2 regions of the Pseudonocardia tropica genome follow, and region 2 is predicted to be linked to the other one. Evidence: predicted binding sites of a transcription regulator. Region 2 holds the regulator's gene; the other holds the start of a gene.
The links. Region 2 encodes HspR, which represses chaperone genes until heat shock. Its sites were predicted from a motif close to ANNTTGAGTNNNNNNNACTCAANNT; they were not measured.
Positions count from the first base shown of each region.

Region 1: a site for HspR is predicted at 1,489-1,513, ahead of lon (endopeptidase La). Genes of this name have one in related genera too.

Region 1 is NZ_JBEDNP010000015.1:52,385-56,796, reverse strand. It holds gene lon (endopeptidase La) at 1-1,451, opposite strand, end outside; gene WHI96_RS21945 (hypothetical protein) at 1,608-2,309, shown strand; gene WHI96_RS21940 (hypothetical protein) at 2,306-3,280, shown strand; partial or broken gene WHI96_RS21935 (YbaK/EbsC family protein) at 3,291-3,554, opposite strand; gene WHI96_RS21930 (DUF2516 family protein) at 3,598-3,909, opposite strand; gene WHI96_RS21925 (hypothetical protein) at 4,062-4,412, opposite strand, start outside.
Region 2 is NZ_JBEDNP010000001.1:65,494-69,905, forward strand. It holds gene WHI96_RS00330 (ABC transporter substrate-binding protein) at 1-408, opposite strand, end outside; gene WHI96_RS00335 (MDR family MFS transporter) at 567-1,865, shown strand; gene WHI96_RS00340 (heat shock protein transcriptional repressor HspR) at 1,896-2,357, opposite strand; gene dnaJ (molecular chaperone DnaJ) at 2,357-3,583, opposite strand; gene grpE (nucleotide exchange factor GrpE) at 3,672-4,334, opposite strand; gene dnaK (molecular chaperone DnaK) at 4,373-4,412, opposite strand, start outside.

The DNA of each region.
Region 1 (4,412 bases), on a different contig from region 2:
CGGTCGGCCAGCGGGCCGGGGATCGCGGAGCCGTCGTTCGCCGTCGCCAGGAACAGGACGTTCGACAGGTCGAGGTCGACCTCCAGGTAGTGGTCGCGGAACGTGTGGTTCTGCGCCGGGTCGAGGACCTCCAGCAGCGCCGCGGTCGGGTCGCCGCGGAAGTCGCTGCCGACCTTGTCGATCTCGTCGAGCAGCACGACCGGGTTCATCGAGCCGGCCTCGCGGACGGCGCGGACGATGCGGCCGGGCAGCGCGCCGACGTAGGTGCGCCGGTGACCGCGGATCTCCGCCTCGTCCCGGACGCCGCCGAGCGCGACGCGGACGAAGTTCCGGCCGAGCGCGCGGGCGACCGACTCCCCCAACGAGGTCTTGCCGACGCCGGGCGGGCCGACCAGCGAGAGCACCGCGCCCGAGCCGCGGCCGCCGACCGTGTCGAGCCCCTTGCGCTCACGACGGGCGCGCACGGCGAGGAACTCGACGAGGCGCTCCTTCACGTCGTCGAGGCCGGCGTGGTCGGCGTCGAGGATGCGACGGGCCTCCACGAGGTCCGACGAGTCGGTGGTCGTGGTGCCCCACGGGATGTCGAGGACGGTGTCGAGCCAGGTCCGGATCCAGCCGGACTCCGGGCTCTGGTCCGAGGAGCGCTCCAGCTTGCCGACCTCGGTCAGCGCGGCCGTACGGACGTCGTCGGGGAGGTCGGCGGCCTCCACGCGGGCGCGGTAGTCGTCGGAGCCCTCCGGGTCGTCCTCACCGAGCTCCTTGCGGATCGCGGCGAGCTGCTGGCGGAGCAGGAACTCGCGCTGCTGGGCCTCCATGCCCTCGCGGACGTCGTTCGAGATCTTGTCGGTGACCTCCTGCTCGGCGACGTGCTCCTTGGTCCACCCCAGGAGCTTCTCCAGCCGGACGTCGAGGTCGGTCTCGGCGAGCAGCTCGGCCTTGTGCGCGACGTCGAGCCACGACGCCCACCCGGCGAGGTCGGCGAGCGCGCCCGGGTCGCTGGTCTGCTGCACGGAGTCGATGACCTGCCAGGCGCCCCGCTGCTGCAGGATGCCGACCACCAGGGCCTTGTACTCGCGGGCGAGCTCCTGGGTGCGGCCGGTGGGCTCGCCGGCGTCGACCGGCTCGGCCTCGACCCAGAGCGCCGCGCCCGGGCCGGAGACGCCCGACCCGATGCGGGCGCGCCGCTCACCGCGTATGACGGCGGCCCGGTCCCCGTTGGGGAGCCTGCCGATCTGCTCGAGCACGGAGACGACGCCGATGGCGCCGTAGCGGCCGTCGATGCGGGGGACGACGAGTACCCGTCTCCCGTCGTCGCGGTCCTGGGCCGCGGCGGTGGCCGCGTCCACCGCGGCACGGGTGTCGGAGTCGTCGAGGCGGACGGGGACGACCATGCCGGGCAGGACCACGGCGTCGTCGAGGGGCAGGACCGGGAGCGTCAGCACGTCACTCATGTCCTGCCCAACCACACGGAGACCCCTCCGCTTCCCGGAGTTGAGTCGTGTCCGCTCAGGGCGAACGCGGACCCCGGAGCACGTAACGGCGACCGCGGGCACGCCGAGTACGGCTGAGGCACCGGTGCGTGACCGGGCCGCACTCGGGAGGTCGGGATGCGGAACCGGCTCGGCGTGGTGGCCTGCGCGGTCGTGGCCTGCACCGCCTGCGGCCCACCCCCGGCGGACCTGCCGCCCCGGATCGTCCCGCCCGCGACGACGGCGTCGACCTCTGTGCCGACGCCCGTCCCGACCGGTGGTCCACCCGGGGTGGCGCCGCCGGTGCCGAGGACCACGGGAACGCCCCCCGCGCCGACCCCGTCCCGCGCGGGCCCCACCGTCGACGACCCCGCCGCGCCCACCACCACGGACCGCCCCACGAGACGCCCGCCGCCGCCCACCCGCCCCGGTGGCGGCGGGGAGCCGACCCGGATCGCCCCCCGGCTCGGCGGCGCGCCGCCACGCGGCTCGATCCCGGACAAGCTCGGGGGCGAGTACACCTTCGACGCCTACCGCGCCGAGCTGATGGCGGAGTGCGCCCCGGCCCCGACCGGCTGCGTCACGGTCGTGATCGACCGGGCCGCGTCGCCGCCGGGTGCCACCGGGAGCTGGTTCGCCTGCGCCACGACACCGACCCCCGGCACGCACCTGGCCACGATCGTCGGGCGGACCGTCCGCGTGACGGTCGGCTACAGCAGCTGCGATCCGATCGACGGCCTCCCGGCGGAGGAGCCCGACCCGGCCGCGGGCGACGGCGGCGAGCCCGCCCCGGAAGTGGGCGGAACCCCGCAGGACGACACCGGGCACGGCGGCGGGTGACCGCACCGCCGCGCCGACGACGCGTCGCCGGTCCGCACCGCACCACGCCCCCCGCGCCGACGCCGGTCGGCACCGGGCCGGCCGCGACGGGTCCGGCGCCGCAGCCCGGACCCGAGTCCCTGCCCCGGGCCCTGCAGGCGCTCGGCACCGTCGTCGCCCCGGCGACGCTGCTGACCGCGCTGCTCCTCTACTTCGGCCGGATGCACGCCTTCGGCTTCTTCGACCACCTCGGCGTCTCCTACACCGCGATGGACCTCACGCCGGCCGACTACCTGGTCCGCAGCGCCGACGGGATGATCCCGCCGCTCGCCCTGACCGGCACGGCCGTCCTGCTCGTGCTGTGGGGCCGTCAGCTCGTCCGCCCCCGGCTCTCGGAGCGGGCGCGGCTCCGGTCGCGCCGCGTCCTGGTGCCGCTGCTCGCGGCCGTCGGCGTCGGTGCGGGGGCGCTCGCCGTCGCCGACACCGCGGGTGCGGAGCTGTTCGTGCAGGTCCCGGAGCTGCGGGGACTCTCGCTGTGCGCCGCGGTCCTGGCGCTGCTCGCGGCGGCGCGGCTCGCCCGCGGGACCAGCCCGGTCCCGGCGACGGCCGCGGTCACCGAGTGGGGCGTGTCCTTCGTGCTGCTCGGCGTCGGGCTGTTCTGGGCGGTCGGGGCCTACGCGTCGGGCGTCGGCGCCGGGCGGGGCGTGCAGTTCGAGCAGAGCCTGCCGTGGCTCGCCGACACCACCGTCTACAGCGAGCGGTCGCTCGGCCTCACCGGACCCGGGGTCACGGTGACCCCGTGCGCCGGTCCGGACGCCGGCTACCGCTTCCGCTACGACGGTCTCAAGCTCGTCGTGCAGTCCGGCAGCCAGTTCCTGCTGCTGCCCGCGGGCTGGACCTCGACCGACGGGTCCGCCGTCCTGCTCCCCCGCGGGGGCGGCTACCGGCTCGAGTTCACCGCCGCGGAGGCCGCCCGCAGCACGGGCTGCTGACTCAGCGCGCGAGGTCCGGCACGACCTCGACGCCGGGCGACAGCCGGAGCGGCCAGTCCGCGGGGAGCCCGATCGGGGTGATGCCGCCGTAGGCCATCCCGGTCAGGGCGACGGCGTCCATCGGCGCGAACGACGCCTTGCGCACGTCGAGGCGGCCCTTCACCGCACCGTTGACGTCGACCCGGGTCGTCGCGAGGACCACGCAGGCGGCGTACCGCGTCTCGCCGCCGCGCCTCCCGGCGACGACCACGCAGTTCGCGGCAGGTCGGGCCGGTCCAGCGCCGGGACGGCCGGGAGCGTCCCGAGGACCGGGTGGCTCACCAGCGCGGTCCACCGCCCTGGACCTCCATCACCGCGGGCTTGACGTCGACCAGGTAGACCAGCGTCGCGACGGTGGCGGCCAGCCAGAACATGGCGCCGCCGAACATCGGGCCGTTCGTGATGATCAGCAGCAGCAGCGCGACGCCGGTGATGCTCAGCCACGCGTTCTTGGTGAGCTTGCCCGCCGCGGTGAAGGCGTCCGCACGTTGCATCAGTGCGTGCCCGAACGAGAACCCGCCGACCACCACCATGATCCACTTGATCACGAAGATGATCAGTTCATCGGGGGCACCTGGCAGTGACAACACGCGGCCAGAGTACGGACAACCCGGGCGCCGGTCACCTCCGGCGCCGTATCCGTGCGGGACGGTCCGTGTCCCGCACACGACGGCGCCCCCGGCCGATCGTGGATCGGCCGGGGGCGCGGGTCGTGCTCACCGGGCGCGGGGCCCGGCGGGTGTCACTTCTTGTCCGACGCCGTCGAGGTGCCACGCCGGGTGGTCGGCTTGCGGGCCGGGACCTTCGCGCCGGTGGCGGTCTTCGGGTCGGTCTTGGCGGCGGTGCGGCGCGCGGTCGAACGCGTGGTGGACGCGACCTCGTCGCCGGCCTCCTCGATCGCCTCGGCGGCCTCCTTCGAGACCTCGGTGACGGTCTCAGCGGCCTCGCCCGCGGCGGTCTGGGCGCGGCGGGCGACCTTCTCGCCGACCGAGCGGGTCTGCGTGGTGACCGCACCCAGGGTCTTGACGGCGGCGTCGTGGGTCTCGTCCACGAACTCGTCGACGCGGGTGTCGAACTTCTCGGTCAGGCCCTC
Region 2 (4,412 bases):
CGGCGGCGCGGCGACGCCGGCCGCCCAGTTCAGGGCGGTCGCGGCGGCCTGCCCGGTGAGCGGCTCGCCGTTCTGGAAGGTCACGCCGGGACGCAGCTCGAACCGCCAGGTCCGCGGGTCGGACTGCTGGGCCCACGCCGTCGCCAGTGCGGGCCGCGGCTGCCCGTCCGGCCCGGACGCCACCAGGGACTCGGTCACCCCCAGCTGGGAGACGACGAACGCGTCGTCGGTGTCCACCCCGTAGCCGGCCGACGGGCCGAAGGCCATCGCGATGGTGGCCTGCCCGTCCGGGACGACCCGGCCGCTCCCGCCGCCGGTGCCACCGCACGCGGTCAGGACCGCGGCGCTCACCGCCAGGGCGGCGGCGACCCGCAACCGGGAACGACGGGGTGCTACGACGGCGGGCATGGCGACCTGTCCTCTCCGGCGCCCTCGACCGTGTGTCACCCGGCGCCCGGAAGATCTTCGGTAAGCCTGTACACACGGTCAAGTATCTTCATGCATGCGCATATGTCGTTACTGCCATCGAGTCGCGACTGCAGTGGGCGACCTGGTACCACTTCGTGGTGCTCCGCAGTCTGCTCCGCCGCCCCGCCGATCCCGAGTCGGACCCGCGTCCCGCGGCCCCGCTCCGCGTGGGTCGCCGGGCGCACTTCAGCGGGCTCCCGCCGGTCATGAAGCTGCTGATCAGCACCCAACTGGCCTTCAACGTGGGCTTCTACATGGTGCTGCCCTACCTGGCCACGCACCTGGCCGAGGACCTCGGGCTCGCCGCGGCGGCCGTCGGGCTCGTGCTGGGGCTGCGGACGTTCAGCCAGCAGGGGCTCTTCGTGATCGGCGGGACCCTGACCGATCGGTTCGGTGCGAAGCCGGTCGTGCTCGCCGGGTGTGCGCTGCGCGTGACCGGATTCATCCTCCTCGGGGCCGCCGGGACGCTGCCCGCGGTCATCGGCGGGGCACTGCTGACCGGGTTCGCGGCCGCCCTGTTCTCGCCTGCCGTCGAGTCGTCGCTGGCGCGGGAGGCCGGGGAGCGGGAGCGCGCCGGGGAGGGCCCGCCGCGGACCGAGGTGTTCGCGATGTTCGCCGTGGCCGGTCAGATCGGGACGGTCACCGGGCCGCTGGTCGGCACCGCGCTCATGCTGGTCGACTTCCAGCTCGCCTGCCTGGTCGCCGCCGTCGGCTTCGTGCTGGTGGGGCTGGCGCACTGGCGGTGGCTGCCGTGGCGGGAGGCCGAGCAGGCCGGACGGCCCATGCTCGCGGGCTGGGGCGAGGTACTGGGCAACCGGCGCTTCATGCTGTTCGCCGCCGGCTACTCGGGCTGGCTGCTGTCCTACAACCAGCTGTACCTGGCGCTGCCCGACGAGCTGGAGCGCATCGGCCGCACCGCGGCGCTGGGATTCCTGTTCGTGCTGATGTCGGTGCTGGTCATCACCCTGCAGATGCGGGTGACGACGTGGGGACACCGGATCGGGGCCGGCCCCTCGGTGGTGCTCGGGTTCTGCCTGATGGCCGCGTCGTTCATCGTCGTCGCGGTGGCGCGGCTGCTGCCGGGCCTGCCGGGGTGGTGGGCGCTCGCCCCCGCGGTGCTGATGGTGCTGCTGCTGACCCTCGGGGAGATGCTCGCCGTGCCGGTGGCGCAGGACCTGGTGCCGCGGCTCGCCGGGGAGCGCAGGCTGGGCGCCCACTTCGGGGTGCTGGCCTCGTTCGGCGGACTGATGGTGCTCGTCGGGTCGACGGGCGTCGGCGCGCTGCTGGACCCGGCCTTCCCGCCGGCGCTGCCGTTCGCGGTACTGGCCGCGGTCCCGCTGCTGGGCGCCGTGGTGCTCGGGCTGCTGGCCCGCCGTGGGGTCCTGACGGCGGCCTGAGCCGCCCGGGCCGCACCCGTCCGGGGGGGCTCAGCCGTCGTCGGCGGGGCGCCAGCGCACGACGGCCTGGCGCCGGTCCACCGGCACGAGGTCACGCCGGTAGGACCGGTGCACCGCCGCCGTGGCCTGCGCGGCGGCGGCGCGGACCGCGTCGAGTTCGGCGGTGGCCTCCTCGAGGCGCGCCGAGAGCTCGTCGACCATCTGCTCCAGCTCGATGATCCGCTTGACGCCCGCGAGGTTCACACCCTCCTCCTGGGAGAGCCGCTGCACCTCGCGCAGCAGCGCGATGTCGCGCTGGGAGTAGCGACGCCCGCCGCCCGCGGACCGGCCCGGGCTGACCAGGCCGATCCGGTCGTAGCTGCGCAGGGTCTGGGCGTGCAGGCCGGACAGCTGCGCGGCGACCGAGATGACGAACACCGGCCTGTCGTGTGCCACGTCGACGGTCAGCGGCTCCTCCCCGTCCCGGGGGGTGCGTCGTCCGCCCACCGCCATCACCTCCTGGTGCTACCGAGCAGATCGGCCCGCGGGTCGAACGACGACGTCGCCTCGGCGTAGGCCTCCAGTGCGCTCGTCGCCGCGTCGTCCAGCTTCTGCGGTACCGCCACCTCGACGGTGACCAGCAGATTGCCCTTCTTCCCGTTCTTGCGCTCGACCCCACGTCCCGACACCCGGAACGTCCGGCCGCTGGCGGTCCCCGGCGGGATCCGCAGCGAGACGGTGCCGTCGAGCGTCGGCACCGTCAGGGTCGCACCCAGAGCCAGCTCGGGGAAGGTCACCGGCACGGTGAGTGTCAGGTCGTCGGAGTTCTTCGACGAACGCCCGAAGATCCGGTGCGGGGTGACCGAGACCGTGACGTAGAGGTCACCGGCGGGTGCGCCGCCGCGACCGGGCTCGCCCTGGCCCGCGAGCCGGACCTTCTGTCCGTCGTCGACGCCCGCGGGCACCCGCACCGTCAGCGACCGGGTCCGGGTGGACACGCCGTCGCCGTGGCACTCGGGGCACGGGTCGTCGATGATGCGGCCGGTCCCGCGGCAGTCGCGGCACGGCTCGGAGAACGAGAACGCGCCCTGGCTGCGGTTCACCAGGCCCTGACCGGAGCAGGTCGGGCAGGTGCGCGGGGTACTGCCGGGCCGGGACCCGGTGCCGCCGCAGCGCTCGCAACGCCCCGGCGAGGACAGCTTGATCGGCACCGTCGCGCCGCGTACCGCGTCGTCGAAGGAGATGGTCAGGCTGCTCTCGACGTCCTGGCCGCGACGGGCACCGGCCGTGCCGTACCCGCCCGCACCGCCTGCGTTGTTCCGCGCGGTGCGGCCGAAGATGTCGCCGAGGATGTCACTGAAGTCGCCGGCACCGGCACCGCCGGAGCGGCCGGCCTGGCCGAACAGGTCGTTGATGTCGAAGCCGCCCTGGCCGGCGCCACCGGGGCGCGCACCGCCGGGGAAGCCACCCCCGGTACCGAACCCGCCGAAGCCGCCGCCGCCCGCGAACATCGCGCGGGTCTCGTCGTACTCCTTGCGCTTGGACTCGTCGCCCAGCACGCCGTAGGCCTCGGAGACCGACTTGAAGCGGGCCTCGGCCTTCTCGTCACCGGGGTTCGCATCCGGGTGCAGCTCGCGGGCGAGCTTGCGGTACGCCTTCTTGATCTCGTCCTGGGACGCCGTCGAGGAGACGCCCAGCTCGCGGTAGAAGTCCTTCTCGATCCAGTCACGCTGGGTCACTCCGCCTCCTTCCCGATCAGACCCGCGGTGCGGCGGGAGGCCGCTCGCCTCCCACCGCACCGCGCGGTCACGTCCCTGTCCGCCCTGGTCAGGCGGGGTTCTGCGGCTCGCCGTCGCCGGCGTCCGCGCCGCCCCCGGCCGGAGCCTCGGGGCGGTCCTGCACGGTCACCATCGCCGGCCGGAGGACCCGGTCGGAGATGCGGTAGCCACGGCGCAGCACCGTCGACAGCACGGTGACCGTGGGGCCGGAGCCCTCGGCCGGCTCGTGCTGCACGGCCTCGTGGAACTGCGGGTCGAAGGCCTCGCCCTCGGTCCCGAACGGCTCGAGACCGAGCTTCGTCAGCACCGCGGTGACCTTGTCGGCCGCGGCCTTGAACGGTCCCGTGAGGTCGCCGTGCTGGGCGGCTCGCTCGAAGTCGTCGAGCACGACCAGCAGGTCGTTCGCGAAGGAGACCTTCGCGTCCACTTTGGTCTGCTCGCGGTCCCGGTCGGCCCGGCGCCGGTAGTTGGCGTACTCGGCGCTGACCCGCTGCAGGTCCGCGGTGCGCTCGGCGACCTCGGCCCGCAGCTTCTCGACCTCCGGGTCCTCCCCGTCAGCCGGGCCCGCGACCTGGTCGCCGTCCCCGACCGGGGCCGCCGTGTCGGCGGCCCCGGTCGCGTCGGCGTCGGGACGGACCTCGCCGGTCTCCGGGTCCACCTTGCGGCGGTCCCGGAACGTCACCGGCTCCTCCTGCTTCTGTTCGTCAGCCATGTCGACCGTCCTGTCGTCCCGTGGATGGCCGCCGGCCGTCACTTGTCGCCCTTGGCGTCCTTGTCGTCGTCCACGATC